Regions from separate parts of the Psychrobacillus sp. NPDC058041 genome, predicted to be linked through region 1. Evidence: riboswitches for the same ligand, from Rfam matches in the RefSeq annotation. Region 1 holds a riboswitch; the other holds the start of a gene.
The links. Region 1 has a riboswitch for thiamine pyrophosphate ahead of ACFVR1_RS10025 (YkoF family thiamine/hydroxymethylpyrimidine-binding protein). Riboswitches for the same ligand answer to the same signal wherever they lie in the genome.
Positions count from the first base shown of each region.

Region 2: it holds a riboswitch for thiamine pyrophosphate, as region 1 does, so the genes downstream of both, thiT (energy-coupled thiamine transporter ThiT) here and ACFVR1_RS10025 (YkoF family thiamine/hydroxymethylpyrimidine-binding protein) in region 1, are expected to answer to the same signal.

Region 1 is NZ_JBHVRO010000005.1:166,623-173,391, forward strand. Features, by position in the region: gene ACFVR1_RS10005 (quaternary amine ABC transporter ATP-binding protein) at 1-1,112, opposite strand, end outside; gene ACFVR1_RS10010 (ABC transporter permease) at 1,109-1,927, opposite strand; gene ACFVR1_RS10015 (ABC transporter substrate-binding protein) at 2,044-3,039, opposite strand; gene ACFVR1_RS10020 (2-hydroxyacid dehydrogenase) at 3,262-4,221, opposite strand; TPP riboswitch at 4,372-4,479, shown strand; gene ACFVR1_RS10025 (YkoF family thiamine/hydroxymethylpyrimidine-binding protein) at 4,558-5,139, shown strand; gene ACFVR1_RS10030 (ECF transporter S component) at 5,144-5,722, shown strand; gene ACFVR1_RS10035 (ABC transporter ATP-binding protein) at 5,682-6,769, shown strand, end outside.
Region 2 is NZ_JBHVRO010000009.1:47,875-54,643, forward strand. Features, by position in the region: gene ACFVR1_RS14365 (M3 family oligoendopeptidase) at 1-1,520, opposite strand, end outside; gene ACFVR1_RS14370 (TspO/MBR family protein) at 1,674-2,402, shown strand; gene map (type I methionyl aminopeptidase) at 2,420-3,169, opposite strand; gene thiT (energy-coupled thiamine transporter ThiT) at 3,216-3,797, opposite strand; TPP riboswitch at 3,860-3,951, opposite strand; gene ACFVR1_RS14385 (M20 family metallopeptidase) at 4,058-5,125, shown strand; gene ACFVR1_RS14390 (magnetosome magnetite crystal formation protein family) at 5,419-5,751, shown strand; gene ACFVR1_RS14395 (hypothetical protein) at 5,816-5,911, shown strand; gene ACFVR1_RS14400 (SGNH/GDSL hydrolase family protein) at 5,949-6,769, opposite strand, start outside.

The DNA of each region.
Region 1 (6,769 bases):
TCTGTAACTACAAGCGGATATTTAGAATCTAGTACATAAGGAATAATATCTTGTACATATTCGTCCGGTCGAATTGTTTTCACATCTGTAGACATCACTTCTAATAACGACTTTTTCTGTTTAAGCCCATCAATCGCTTGATCAATCGTAACAATTCCTTGTAGTTTACGCTTTCGATCGGCTACAAACGCACTGGATATCCCATTTTCACGCATTACTTTTGCAGCTACATTCAGTCCATCTTTTAGTGAAACTAAGCCATGGGGTTTCATCATAATATTTTCAGCTTGCAATATCTTAGAACGATCGATATCTCGAATGAATTCCGAAATGTATTTACTCGCTGGTTTATCTAAAATCTCTTCAGGTGTGCCAATTTGCTCAACTTTTCCATTTTTCATAACTGCTACACGATCACCAATTTTAAAAGCTTCATTCACATCATGTGTAATAAAAATGATTGTTTTTTGCAGCCTATTTTGGATATCTAGGAGCTCTAATTGCATTTCTCTTCGAATTAACGGATCTAGTGCACTAAAAGGCTCATCCATTAATAGTATATCCGGGTCGTTAGCAAGTGCTCTTGCTATACCAACACGTTGCCGCATCCCTCCTGAAAGCTCTTCAGGATATTGATTTTCATATCCTTTCAACCCTACTATTTCTAAATGCTTTTGTGCGATTTTTTGTCTTTCCTCTTTGGCCATACCTCTTACTTCTAACCCGTATTCAATGTTTTCTAGTACCGTTCGGTGACTAAACAATCCGAAGTGTTGGAATACCATTGCAATTTTTTTCTGACGATAATATTTTAGTTGGGATTTATTATAACCAACGACGTTTTCTCCATCGACGTAGATAGCACCTGACGTTGGGCGATTTAATAAATTTAAGCAACGAATTAGGGTAGATTTACCACTTCCTGATAAACCCATAATAACGAAGGTTTCTCCTTCCATAATTTCCATAGATGCATCGTAAACTCCTACGGTATGGCTAGTTTTAGCGAGTATCTCTTCCTTAGAAACACCACTTTGAATCATTGGAATCACTTTTTTAGGTCTAGGGCCAAAAATTTTGGATACATTTTCAATTTTTAGTTTTACTGTCATGCCATATCCCTCCCTTGTTTCTGAATGCGCTTCGCAATTCCACCTGTAATTCGGTCAATAATGATAGCTAAAAATACAATACTAACTCCCGCTTCAAAACCTAGTGCAATATCAATTCGGTTGATGGCAAATAGCACTCGTTCCCCAAGTCCTTGTGCCCCCACCATCGATCCAACAACAGCCATCGCTAGCGCCATCATTGTAGTCTGGTTTACCCCTGCCATAATCGTTGGCAAGGCTTGTGGAAGCTCCACTTTCATAAGCATTTGTTTTCTAGAAGAACCAAACGATTGGGCAGATTCTATAACCTCATGGTCAACATTACGTATTCCGAGCTCCGTCAATCGAATAACCGGTGGCAAAGCGTAAATAATCGTTGCAATTACTGCTGGAACGTTCCCTAACGGAAAGAAGAAAATTACAGGAATTAAGTACACAAAGCTTGGCATCGTCTGCATAGCATCTAAAATCGGGCGCATAATTTTTGAGATAGTTTTGCTAAACGCCGTCAGAATTCCTGCCGGGATACCTATGACAAGAGAAAGAATTACAGATATTAATACAATCGATATAGTGGTCATCGTTTGTGGCCATAAATTAAAAGTACCTATTAGAAACATAAAGAGAGCAAAAAGTAGCCCAGCATATAAAGTGGTAAAGTACCATCCCAATGAGAAAATAACAATAATAAGCAGCCACCAAGGGATAGCAAGAAGTCCAGTTTCCAATCCCTTAATCATTGTGGATGCAATAACAAATATAAAATCAAAAAAACCATCAAAGTTTGCGGCTAAAAAATCAATAAATTTTTCCATACCACTTCCTATTGGTAAACGTATATCAGGAAATTCTTTCATAAGTCTCGGACTGTTAGATTACACAGCCTCTGACACCTCACATTTCTCGGTTAGATTTTTTGTAACATGATATATTATTTCAAAGCTGCTTTTACTTTTTGAGCAACTTCATCAGACACCCAAGCTGTCCAAACGTCTTCATGTTGTTTCATCCACCAATGTGCGGCTTCTTCTGGTTCAGCTCCAGTTTCATTCATGTAATTCAGAGCGCTCTCTGTTAACTCACTGCTAGTTTTATATTTACTTAAGAAATCTACAACATCTTTTGCTTGTGTTGGTAAATCTTTATTCACAGCAATGACGACATCATTAGGAGGAAATTCCGTTCCTTTATTTTCATCCCACACTTTTTTATCATAAGGATTGTCCTCAAGCAGTGTTAAATCATAACTCGCAGTAACCCAAGTTGGGGACCAATAATACCCGACCCAAGGCTTACCTTTTTTGTATGCACCCGCTAAATCTGCAACAATTGCAGAATCAGATCCTGGCGCTAAGTAGTTATATTTTTTATCCAGTCCATATGTTTTGAGTTTCGTTTCCAAGTATTCACTTAGAATCCAACTAGATGGTGCACCAACAATACGTCCTTTGCTTTTATCTTCAGGATCTTGAAAAATTTCTGGGTACTTCGCTAAATCTTCCACCGTTTTTAAATCTGGAGCTACAGCTTTAATCCCTCTTTCTGGATCTCCTTTTATCACGTAAGTTGGAACATATAATCCTTGTGAATTATCATCAAAGTTTGTAGTTACTTTAATAACTTTCCCACTATCAATCGCTTTATCGTAAACATCTTTAATATTATCCGACCATATTTCCATATAGACATTAATATCCCCTTGTTCAAGCGCTTGCATAGTTGCAGCAGTTGTTCCACTTGTAACCTCTGTATCATAACCATAACCTTTTTCCACAATTAACTGCGCAATACTATTATGTACCCGTATACTATCCCATCCGGCATCGGCAAATTTGATAACCTTTATACTCTCACTACTTGAATCATTACCACACGCGGAAAGCATTAAAAGCGTGCACAACGAAAAAAACAACACTATCTTTCTCATTTAAACTTCTACCCCTTTTCTTATTTTATAAAGACTCACGGCCTTTTCTTTATTCAATACCCTATTTTGAAACAATTAATCATTTAATAGACAAATAGCCTTGAGTTTCTCGTTTTTTGAGTAAGACATTTATATAAAACCTTCTATTGGTTTTCTTTCATTTTGTGCATTAAAAAAGCCCTATGTTGTCTTTTATTTGACAACTAGGGCAATTTCTCTAGATTATACAACTCTATTTTCTGGTTCTTTTTCTTCCAAGACAGCTTCAATAGCTTTGGCGTTCATTTGCATCATCGCAAGTCTTGTACGAATACTTGCGCTCCCGATATGCGGTAGGACCGTTACGTTTGGTAACGTTAATAATGGATGATCTAGTGGCACAGGTTCAACTTCGAATACATCTAAGCCAGCTGCCCAGATTTTGTTCGTCGCTAAGGCATCGTATAGGGCTTGTTCGTCAACGACCCCTCCTCTAGCTACGTTAATAATGGTTGCCGTATCTTTCATTAGGCTTAACTCGCGTTCACCAATTAGTCCCTTCGTTTCCGGAGTTAGTGGAGTTAACAGCACGATAAAGTCTGATTCCTCTAGTAGTGTATCGAGTTCTGCATAAGTAAATCCGAACTCTTTTTCAACATCCATTTTTCGTGTTCGATTATGGTAAAGTACGTTCATATTAAATCCTTTTGCCCTTCTTGCCACCGCTTCACCGATGCGGCCCATTCCAATAATACCAATGGTTGCGCCAAATACATCCATCCCTGTATATTGCATTGGTGACCGTGACTTCCAATGGCCAGCACGAAGATCACGTTCTGCCTCCATAACTCGACGAGCAGTAGCTAGAAGTAAAGAAAATGCTAAATCTGCAGTAGTTTCTGTTAAAACTCCTGGAGTATTTGTCACAATAATTCCATTCTCTTTCGCTGCCTCTACATCGATATTATTATATCCAACCCCTAGATTACTAATTACTTTTAAGTTTGGTAGGCTTGCTATAAGTGAACGATCCACTTTATCGGATAGCATTGTCCAAATAGCATGCGCATCTTTCGCTTCAATTTTTAATTCTTCAGATGTCATTTGAATTTCATCACTATGCCACATCTTAACTTCAAATTTTTCTTTTAATGAAGCCACTGCTTCATCTGGTAATTTACGTGTAATAAAAACTTTATCCAAACCTATTACCTCCAACTATTCTGATAGTTTAAGCATGGACGAAAGTATAAAATTTTGCAACTAAGTTTACATTGGTAATTTCATAAGTTATACTGAGGGCACATAAAAAATCAAATTGTTTTTATAACAGTTTAGCAAACTACATACCGTTTTCTGCACTAGGGGTGCCCACTTTGGCTGTGATGAGAGCTTTTTAGCTCCGATCCCTTATTACTCGATCAGGATAATACCTGCGTGAGGAAGTGCGGTGACTTTCCGAGTTTTTTCATATTGGATAAGTGGCTGCATCTTCAACGGATGTAGTCTTTTTTTATGAAAATTTTAGGAGGTTTTATTATGCAATGTGGTTTAAGCCCAATTGTCGGATTTCGTTTTTCCCTGCATCCGATGACCAATGATTTTATTTCAGTTATTAAAGGAGCCCTTCAAGAAACAGACACTTCGAAAGTTTGGATGCATACAGATGATGTATCAACCGTGATTCGCGGGAAACAGGTGCATGTTTTCAATGTAGCAAAAGCGATTACGTTACATGCTGCTAAAACTGGCGTGCATATTGCGTTGTCGGGCAGTTTTTCTGCTGGTTGTCCAGGCGATACTGCTGGAGATGTCTATTTGGATAAGGACGATCAGGTGGCGAATAAAGATACTACAAGACAATATGTTTCTTCTCAATTCGCATTATATCCGATGAATAACCCCAACTATATGGACGTTATTTACCGAGAAGTAGACCGGGCAAAAGAATATGGAGTCTTCAATGAATCTATGCACTATGCTAGTGGTATTCATGGGGACATTCACGATGTGTTTGCGTTTTATGAAGAGACATTTACACATGCACGTTCTGAAGAACATAAACATTTAGTAATGACCGTTTCGATGAGTATTAATAGTCCCTCGCACGGAGGTCTTTAATATGTTGAAATCGTGGAAGTTAAAAGAAATTGTTCTAATGTCATTATTTTCAGTCGTGTTTGGGATTGTCTATTTATTGTTCCTTCATGTCGGCAATATTTGGGCAGGGTTTATCGGGCCGATTGCATATGAATGGATTTTTGGTATTTGGTTTATCGTTTCGATTATTTGTATGTATATTATTCGCAAGCCTGGTGCGGCGGTCATTTCAGAGACAATTGCAGCTGCGATTGAAGTTTTGTTAGGTAATGCGGTTGGCCCTAGATTAATTTTATCAGGTCTTATTCAAGGTTTAGGTGCGGAAGCTGTATTTGCAGCAACACGCTACAAGCGATTTGATTTGTGGGTGCTGATGCTAGCTGGCGTCGGGTCTTCGGTATTTAGTTTCGTTTACGGTTATCTGTTAGGTGGATTTACGGTATATACTCCTAGTTATATTGCTTTGATGCTAGGAATTCGCATTTTAAGTGGTGCAATAATTACTGGTGTTGGAGGTAAGGCTTTATCTGACGGATTACTTGCGACTGGTTCGCTTCGTGGGTATGCCATTTCACGCTCGAAAAAAAGTGATGTTCGTGCATGATATTATTCGGTTTGAAAAAGTGAGTTTTCGTTATCCAGACGAGGAAAAATGGATATTGAGCGATTTTTCCTTTTCTGTTCGGGGTGGCGAACGTGTAGTTATTACCGGTCCAAGTGGTTGCGGAAAAACAACGTTACTATTTTTGTGTAATCGGTTGTACCCTGATAATTGTGATGGTATTTTGACTGGTACAATAAATTTGTTTGGACGGGATCATACGAAATTCATTCCCGGGGAAATAAATCACCGAGTAGCGACCGTTTTCCAAGATCCTGATTCGCAGTTTTGTATGCAAACAGTAGAAGAAGAGCTTGCTTTTACATTAGAAAATTTACATGTTCCGAGAGATGAAATGGACAAAAAGATTTGCAAAGTTCTAGCTTTAACAGACTTAAGCGATTTTCGACATGCCGTTATTCAACAGCTTTCCGGTGGTCAAAAACAACGGATCGCTACTGCCTGTGCACTAATTATGGAGCCTCAAGTTTTGCTGCTTGATGAACCGATCTCTCATTTAGATCCCTATACCGCGAAAAAGTATGTCGAATGGTTGGATCAGTTGCAGAAAAAACAGGGAATGACGGTGATTGCTATTGAACACAGATTGGATTTATGGGGGGACTTCTTTGATAGAAGCATCCCTTTAGTTCCAATCGACAATGCTGTTCCCCTAATTAAAAGGAAAAGCACTAAGCAAACTGAAACTTCACTTGTTGTAAATAAAATAATAGCAAAGCCTTTTCTAAAGGAAACCACTTTTACGTTAAATCGTGGAGAAATTACTGTTCTTGCTGGTCCAAACGGTAGTGGAAAAACTACTTTATTGAGAGCACTATGCCAGTTAATACCTTCTAAAGGAACGGTACAGCCGGAGTTTTTGGGATATGTCCCGCAATCACCAGAGTTTTTATTTCTTACCAAAAATGTACGGGATGAAGTTGCTTATGGCGGTGGAAGTGATGTCAATGAGATAATGACACGGCTAAAACTCTTGCCTATAACTGATGCACACCCTTTTGCGGTAAGTCACGGCCAAAAGCGTCGAGT
Region 2 (6,769 bases), on a different contig from region 1:
GAAGCCCAGAAATGTGGATGTGTCGTTTCAAGTGCATCTCCATATGCTTCTTTTTGAGCTGTTTCCATTAACTCATTCAATTTCGTTGCAGAAACGATTCCTTTTTTACGTTCCTCATAAAATCTTGTTTCAAATAAGAAACGAGCATGAATGTTCATAAAGAACGCAACACTTCGTTGAATTTTATCTTCTAGTAGTGCTATTTTTTCATCATCTGTCTTTGCTTCTTTAACAGCTGCATCCGCAACAATCATTTCCGCAAATGTAGAAGCTGTTTCCGCAACTCCCATTGCGTATTGGCGATTTATCCAATGTACTGGTCTTAAAGCATATGAATGAAATGCATGTCCTAATTCATGCGCTAAAGTCGAGACATTCGACATTGTTCCGCTATAAGTCATGAAAATTCGAGATTCCTCTGAAACTGGCATACCTGTACAAAATCCACCAGGACGCTTGTTCGGGCGATCTTCTGCTTCAATCCATCCTTTTTCAAATGCGTTTCTTGTGAAAGCTTCTAATTTAGGTCCAAATTCTTTAAAATGTTTTAGAATAAACTCGGCGCCTTGTTGGTAATCCATTTTTTCTGTTGAAGCACTTACTGGTGCATCTAAATCATACCAATGCATTCCATTTTCCTTTAGCATCGTCGACTTTACGTTTAAATATTCCACAAAAGGAGCTTTATTTTTAGAAATTGCTCCCCACATAGCATCAAGCGTCTCTTGTTTCATTCGATTAATATCTAGAGGTTCTTGTAATACAGACTCCCAGCCTCTTTTTTCATATACAGCAAGTCGGAAACCAGCTATATGATTTAATGTTTTTGCAAAAAACTCTTCTTTTTCAGTCCAAGCAGCTTCAAGTGTTTCAAAAGCCTCTTTTCGAGTGGAAGCATTTTCGTGTGAACTTAAATTATTTGCTTGTCCAACGGAAAGTTCTTTTTCTTCGCCATCTACTTTTACTTTTACTCGAATGTCTCCTACTAATAAATCATAAAGTTGACCCCAAGCATGGTAACCATCCACCCCAAGAGTTGTAATCATTTCTTCTTCTTTTTCAGTGAGCATTTTCTTTGCTTCATCTCTCCACTCATTTAGGACAAATGAAAAATCAGCTAATTCCGATGACTTCATTAGTTCATTCCAAACCGATTCATCTGTTTTACTTAATCCTTGCTGGATTACAAGCATTAAAGAAGAAAACTTCGCATATATACTTCCCATTTCCCCTTCTAAAAGTGCTGCATTTTTATCAGTAGTGTCTTGTGCAAGGAAGCATCCAATTACTGCTCCTGCTTCCGATAAATTAACTGCAATATCTTTTAGTTCGTTTATAATTTTTTCTAATTCCTGTGCATCTTTACTTGAAGTAGGAGTTGAAAAACCTTTCAATTTCTCTTCAAATAACTTCTGTTTTTCTTTAACTTCATCTAAATGAATCCGTAAATCTTTTGATGCACTTCCACCTTCAAAAAACGAATCAAGATCCCACGTAATTGGATACAATTTTTCAGCCATTATTTTTCCCCCTTAAAAATTCATACTAGTTCGAATTATATTATACCATGTTTTCCATAATTGGATTATTCCGCTTTTGCCATGAAACATTCACAAATCGGTTGGTTTGTTAGAATATTTGAAAGGTATACTAGAAGGATAGGAGGGATGCATATGATTAAAATAGTCCTTTTGATTATAAGCTGGATCTCTACAGTTGCGGTAAGTATACTCGCAAGTACGCTACCAATAAATCATCATACAACTAGAGAAATTTCAAATTGGCTACCAGCTTTATTTACTCCTGCAAGCTATGTTTTTCTTATTTGGTTTGCCATCTACTTTTTATTAGCATGTTGGATATGGAATATTATGAAAGAATATAAGAACGGAGTAACTATATCTTGGAAACGAGTAATACTATTCGTATTTAGTTCGATTCTCAATATTCTTTGGATCTTTTTTTGGCATTATGGATTATTTGCACTTTCACTAATTGATATGTTTGCTTTGATAGGAATTTTGTTTTTACTATATATGACTTATTCTACAATGGAGCAATCTTGGATGACGAGAAATCCTATCTCTGTTTATCTAGGATGGATGCTCGTTGCTACATTTATAAATACTGATTACTATCTTACTTTCATTGAATTTAGTGGATGGGGAATCACAAAATCATTGTGGATAGTAATTTTTTTAACAGTAGCTACCGCAATTGCTATGCATATACGTTTCCATTATAATGACCCTGTAATCGTCCTTGTCTTTATTTGGTCTTTTATCGGTATAGCTGTTCACCATTTGTTGGATGAATTATTAATCACAGCTGCTTCTATGTTTTTAAGTTGTGTACTTATAGTAGGAATCTTCTTCATAAAAAAAATGCCTCGGAAATTATGATTTCCAAGGCATTTTTTTTAATCAATTTTCGTCAATAAAAGTGGCCCTTCTTTTGTAACTACAATCGTATGTTCAATTTGAGCAACTAACGATTTATCTGGTGTTACAAAAGTCCAACCATCACCTGATTCTACAATATGCTCTGCTTTTTGAGAGATAAAAGGCTCTACTGCAAGAACCATACCTTCTTTTAGAATCGTTGGATCCCATGCATCATAATAATTTAACACATGCTGAGGAGCTTCATGCAAAGATTTACCAATACCATGCCCAGTTAAGTTCATAATAACATGCAAACCATTTTCTTTTGCTTCTCTAGCTACAGCTTTCCCGATTTGGTTCAAACGAGATCCAGCTTTAACTTTTAACATAGCCCGATTAAATGCACTTTCAGCTACTGCACATAGTTTTTCTTTTTCTTCATACCCATCACCAACGACAAATGAAATACCTGTATCTGCAAAATATCCATCATATGAACCCGAGACATCAATGTTCACGATATCGCCTTCTTTAATGACACGAGATCCTGGTATACCATGTGCCACTTCTTCGTTTACACTTATACACGTGTAACCTGGAAAATCATATTCCCCCATTGGTCCTGAAATAGCACCATATTGTTCAAATAGTTTTCCACCGATTTCATCGATTTCTTTCGTTGTTACTCCCGGTTTGGTTGCTGCTCTCATTACATCTCTAACTTCCGCAACAATTCGACCGATTTTTTTTAACGCTTCTAACTCTTCGTTTGTTTGTACAATCATCTTAAAAGATCCCTTCTCATTTGAATGTACAATAATCATATCATATTTAAACTTTATTCGGCAGTAGAAGGCGTGGCGCTTTTACAAATAAGATTGTACAAATGAATGCCGCGAATAAAAATACTGGAATCATATAAGTAGCATTATAGATTAATGAATACAAAATTACGTTTTGATCGCCAGCATATTCTCCGAAAAATACTATTCCAGAAGTGACATGTGCTAAATAACGAAGAAACGCAGCTAGGAATGCTCCTAAAATGACTGCAATCGCCATTTTTTTCGTATCTTTATTTTCAAGTGCTTTCATATATGCTGGTCTAAAGAAACCAGCGAATCCGGCTACCATAAACGCTATAAAATAATCGATTGATACTTGCAAAAATACATATCCAAAAGATAACGGTACTGCATAAAAACGACCTGTTGCTACCTGCAATAACCCAATTAAAAATCCTGTAATAAGACCAGCAACAACACCCCGTCGAAAAGCAATTAAAATAACTGGAACAAGCACGAAAGTAACGGAGCCGCCTTGTGGCATACCAAACCCTAGCATATCTAATACATACCCTAAGGCTGCAAAAATAGCGATTTCTATTAATAATAATACACGTTGATTTCTCATCGTAATCTCCTTTTTGACCACAAAAAAAACGACCCTGGGATAGACCCAGACATCGCGCGATTGTCAGTTTCCATCCACATCCCTACGCAAGCATTAACTTACAGGTTCGAAGGGTACTATCTCAGCCGCGTAAGCGACGCCCCTTGTGGTTATGAATTATTTAGTTCGTGTTCATTGTAGCCCAATAAAATAAGTAATGCAACCCCATGTTTTTGATTGTTATACTAATAGAAATATTATACGAAAAGGGGCAGACGATTATGATAGAGTTATTGAAAGATTTGATACGCATAAAAAGTGATGATGTAGAAGGCGCAAATGCTGCATTATTGTTTTGTAAAAATTGGTTTGAAGCTCGAGGTATCGCTGTAACTGTTTATGAAAATAATTCTAAGCTGATGCTTGTTACAGAAATAGGAATTGGCGAAGAACGTATTATATGGAACGGTCATGTCGATGTTGTTCCTGGAGATGCAGAACAATTTAATCCATTCGAAGAAGGCGACCGTTTATATGGACGAGGATCAGCCGATATGAAAGCAGGTGTAGCTGCTATGATGCAAGCTTTCTACGAACTTTCATTAACTCCTCAAAAATTAACAAAAAGAATTCAACTGCATATTGTTACTGACGAAGAAACCGACGGAGCTACTTCCAAGTATTTAGTAGATCAAGGATTTAACGGAGATTTCATTATTTGCGGAGAGCCTACTCATTTACATATTGGTCTTCAAGCAAAGGGAATTATCCAATTAGATGTTAAATTAAAAGGTAAATCCAGTCATGGAAGTCGCCCTTGGGAAGGGGTAAATGCGATTGAACAAGCATTTGCTTTTGACAAAGCAATGCGAAAACTTCCCTTTTTATCAGCAAGTAATAAGTTCTATGATTATCCATCAATAAATTTGGCAAAAATACATGCAGGGGACAGATATAATATTGTTCCGGCTGAATGTGTCATGAGCTATGATATTCGTTTTGTTCCAGGACAAAACAGTTCAGAAATTTTAGCATTAATTAAGAATGCTGCTCATATGGATTTTCCGGAAAGTGAAGTAATTGTTCATGCTTGCGAGCCAGCAGTGACTACAGAAGAAAACAATTTATATGTTCTTAAACTTCAACAAGTTACAACCAATATGACGAATTCTATTACCAACCTATTTGGCCAACATGGTTCCGCGGATACTCGATTCTATGCAAAAAATGGAGCCGGAGCCATTGAGTTCGGCCCCTCTGGAGCGGATTGGCATGGTGAAAAAGAATATGTCTCTATTTCATCCGTAGAAAAATATAAAAAGATTTTAGTCTCTTTTATTATTGATTGAAGTGAAAATAAGAAAAGCCTCTGGGTGTCCGCTTAGTCGTTCTCATAAGAGTCGAGCGGACGCTTCTCTAAACTTGATGTATTTTTTACAATTTACGGCACTTCGAGACCAATTGTACTGAAGCCGAGACCAGATTACTATACTCGAGACCAATTGTACTATACTCGAGACCAATTCACCCGAAATCGAGACTATGTTTTAATTTCCCGAGACTAATTAGAAAAACTACTTTATCCAAGCCTGTTTCCCACTTTATTCGTGTTAATCAATTAATCAGAAAGGAGAAAATTCCAATGGAAAATAACAGACTTTTATCAGCATTATCCTATTTTAGTGTTTTATTTGCCCCTTTAATACTTCCAATTATCGTATTCTTTATTTCTCAAGATTCGAAAGTGAAACAACACGCTAAACGTTCACTTGTTTCCCATTTAATCCCTCTTATTTTTATGATTATTTTATTTATCGTTGTCTATTCCAGTGTGTTTTCTATGTCCTATAGTTCATTTAATCAACCTTCCATATTTATGAGTTCAGTTCCCTTATTACTCGTATTCTTATATTTAATTATTTATATCATTATTCTAGTTTGGAATATTGTCCAAGGTGTCAAAGTATTAAGATGATGTTTACATTACTGCATTAATGGGAATTGAATAATACAGTTTAGAATCTATTAGGAGCGATAATATGAGAGTAAAAAGCATCGTTAAAACTGCAATAAAATTGGCGCCAATAGTCTATCCAATCGTACGAAAAATAATGAAAAGAAAGACCGTAAAATAAAAAATCTGTTCCCATTGTAGATTGGGAACAGATTTTTCTATATATAGGGTTTTAATTTTGTCAAACCCAAATATTGATCGAAACCTTGAATTTTTGAAACAGGTGATTTTGGTAATTCTTTTTGTCTATTGAGAATTTGTTCAAAAGTAAGTGGGTTTGGAGCTGGTAATTCATTTGGATTTACTTGTAATCGTCCATTGTACTGTTTAAAAAAAGCATTTGCCATTAGTCGATACCCTTCCATTGTAGGATGCACATCTGCAGGGTTGGGTAACAATTCTTTTTCATTACCCTTGAATGCCTCTTCTACAGTAACATATATTGCTCCATTTGCTTCCGCTTCTGTTTTTAGAATAGTGTTCATTGTTTCTAGTTGTTTTTTTATACCTACTTTTTGTGAGTCGCGCAAGTGTGGATAAGGAAAATAATATCCCATTATATAAATCTTTGCTTTTGGTGTAGTCGCTTGAACTTCTTGTATAACTTCAGCAATATTTTTCCGTACATTATTTAATGCGAAGTTTACTTGAACTTGCTGATATGCAATAGACCCATTTGAAGGATTTACTTGCACAAGTCTAAGTAAATCATTTGCTCCTGCTGAAATGGTAACAACTGTTACATTTTTAAGTAATTCCTTCGCTTCTTTCGTACGGACTGTTTTTAATACGTCTGCAGTTGTATAACCAGGAAATGCAAGTGCTTTTGAATAATAGGTAAGTTGATGAGATCGAGTCAACTCTTGTGCTATTAAATCTGTATATCCAGAGTCAATCGCTCTATCAGGTGTTTGTCCGGCAGCTATAGAGTCCCCTAAAGCAATATAAACTTCTCCCCCTTTAGCTTCACTCGTAAGTG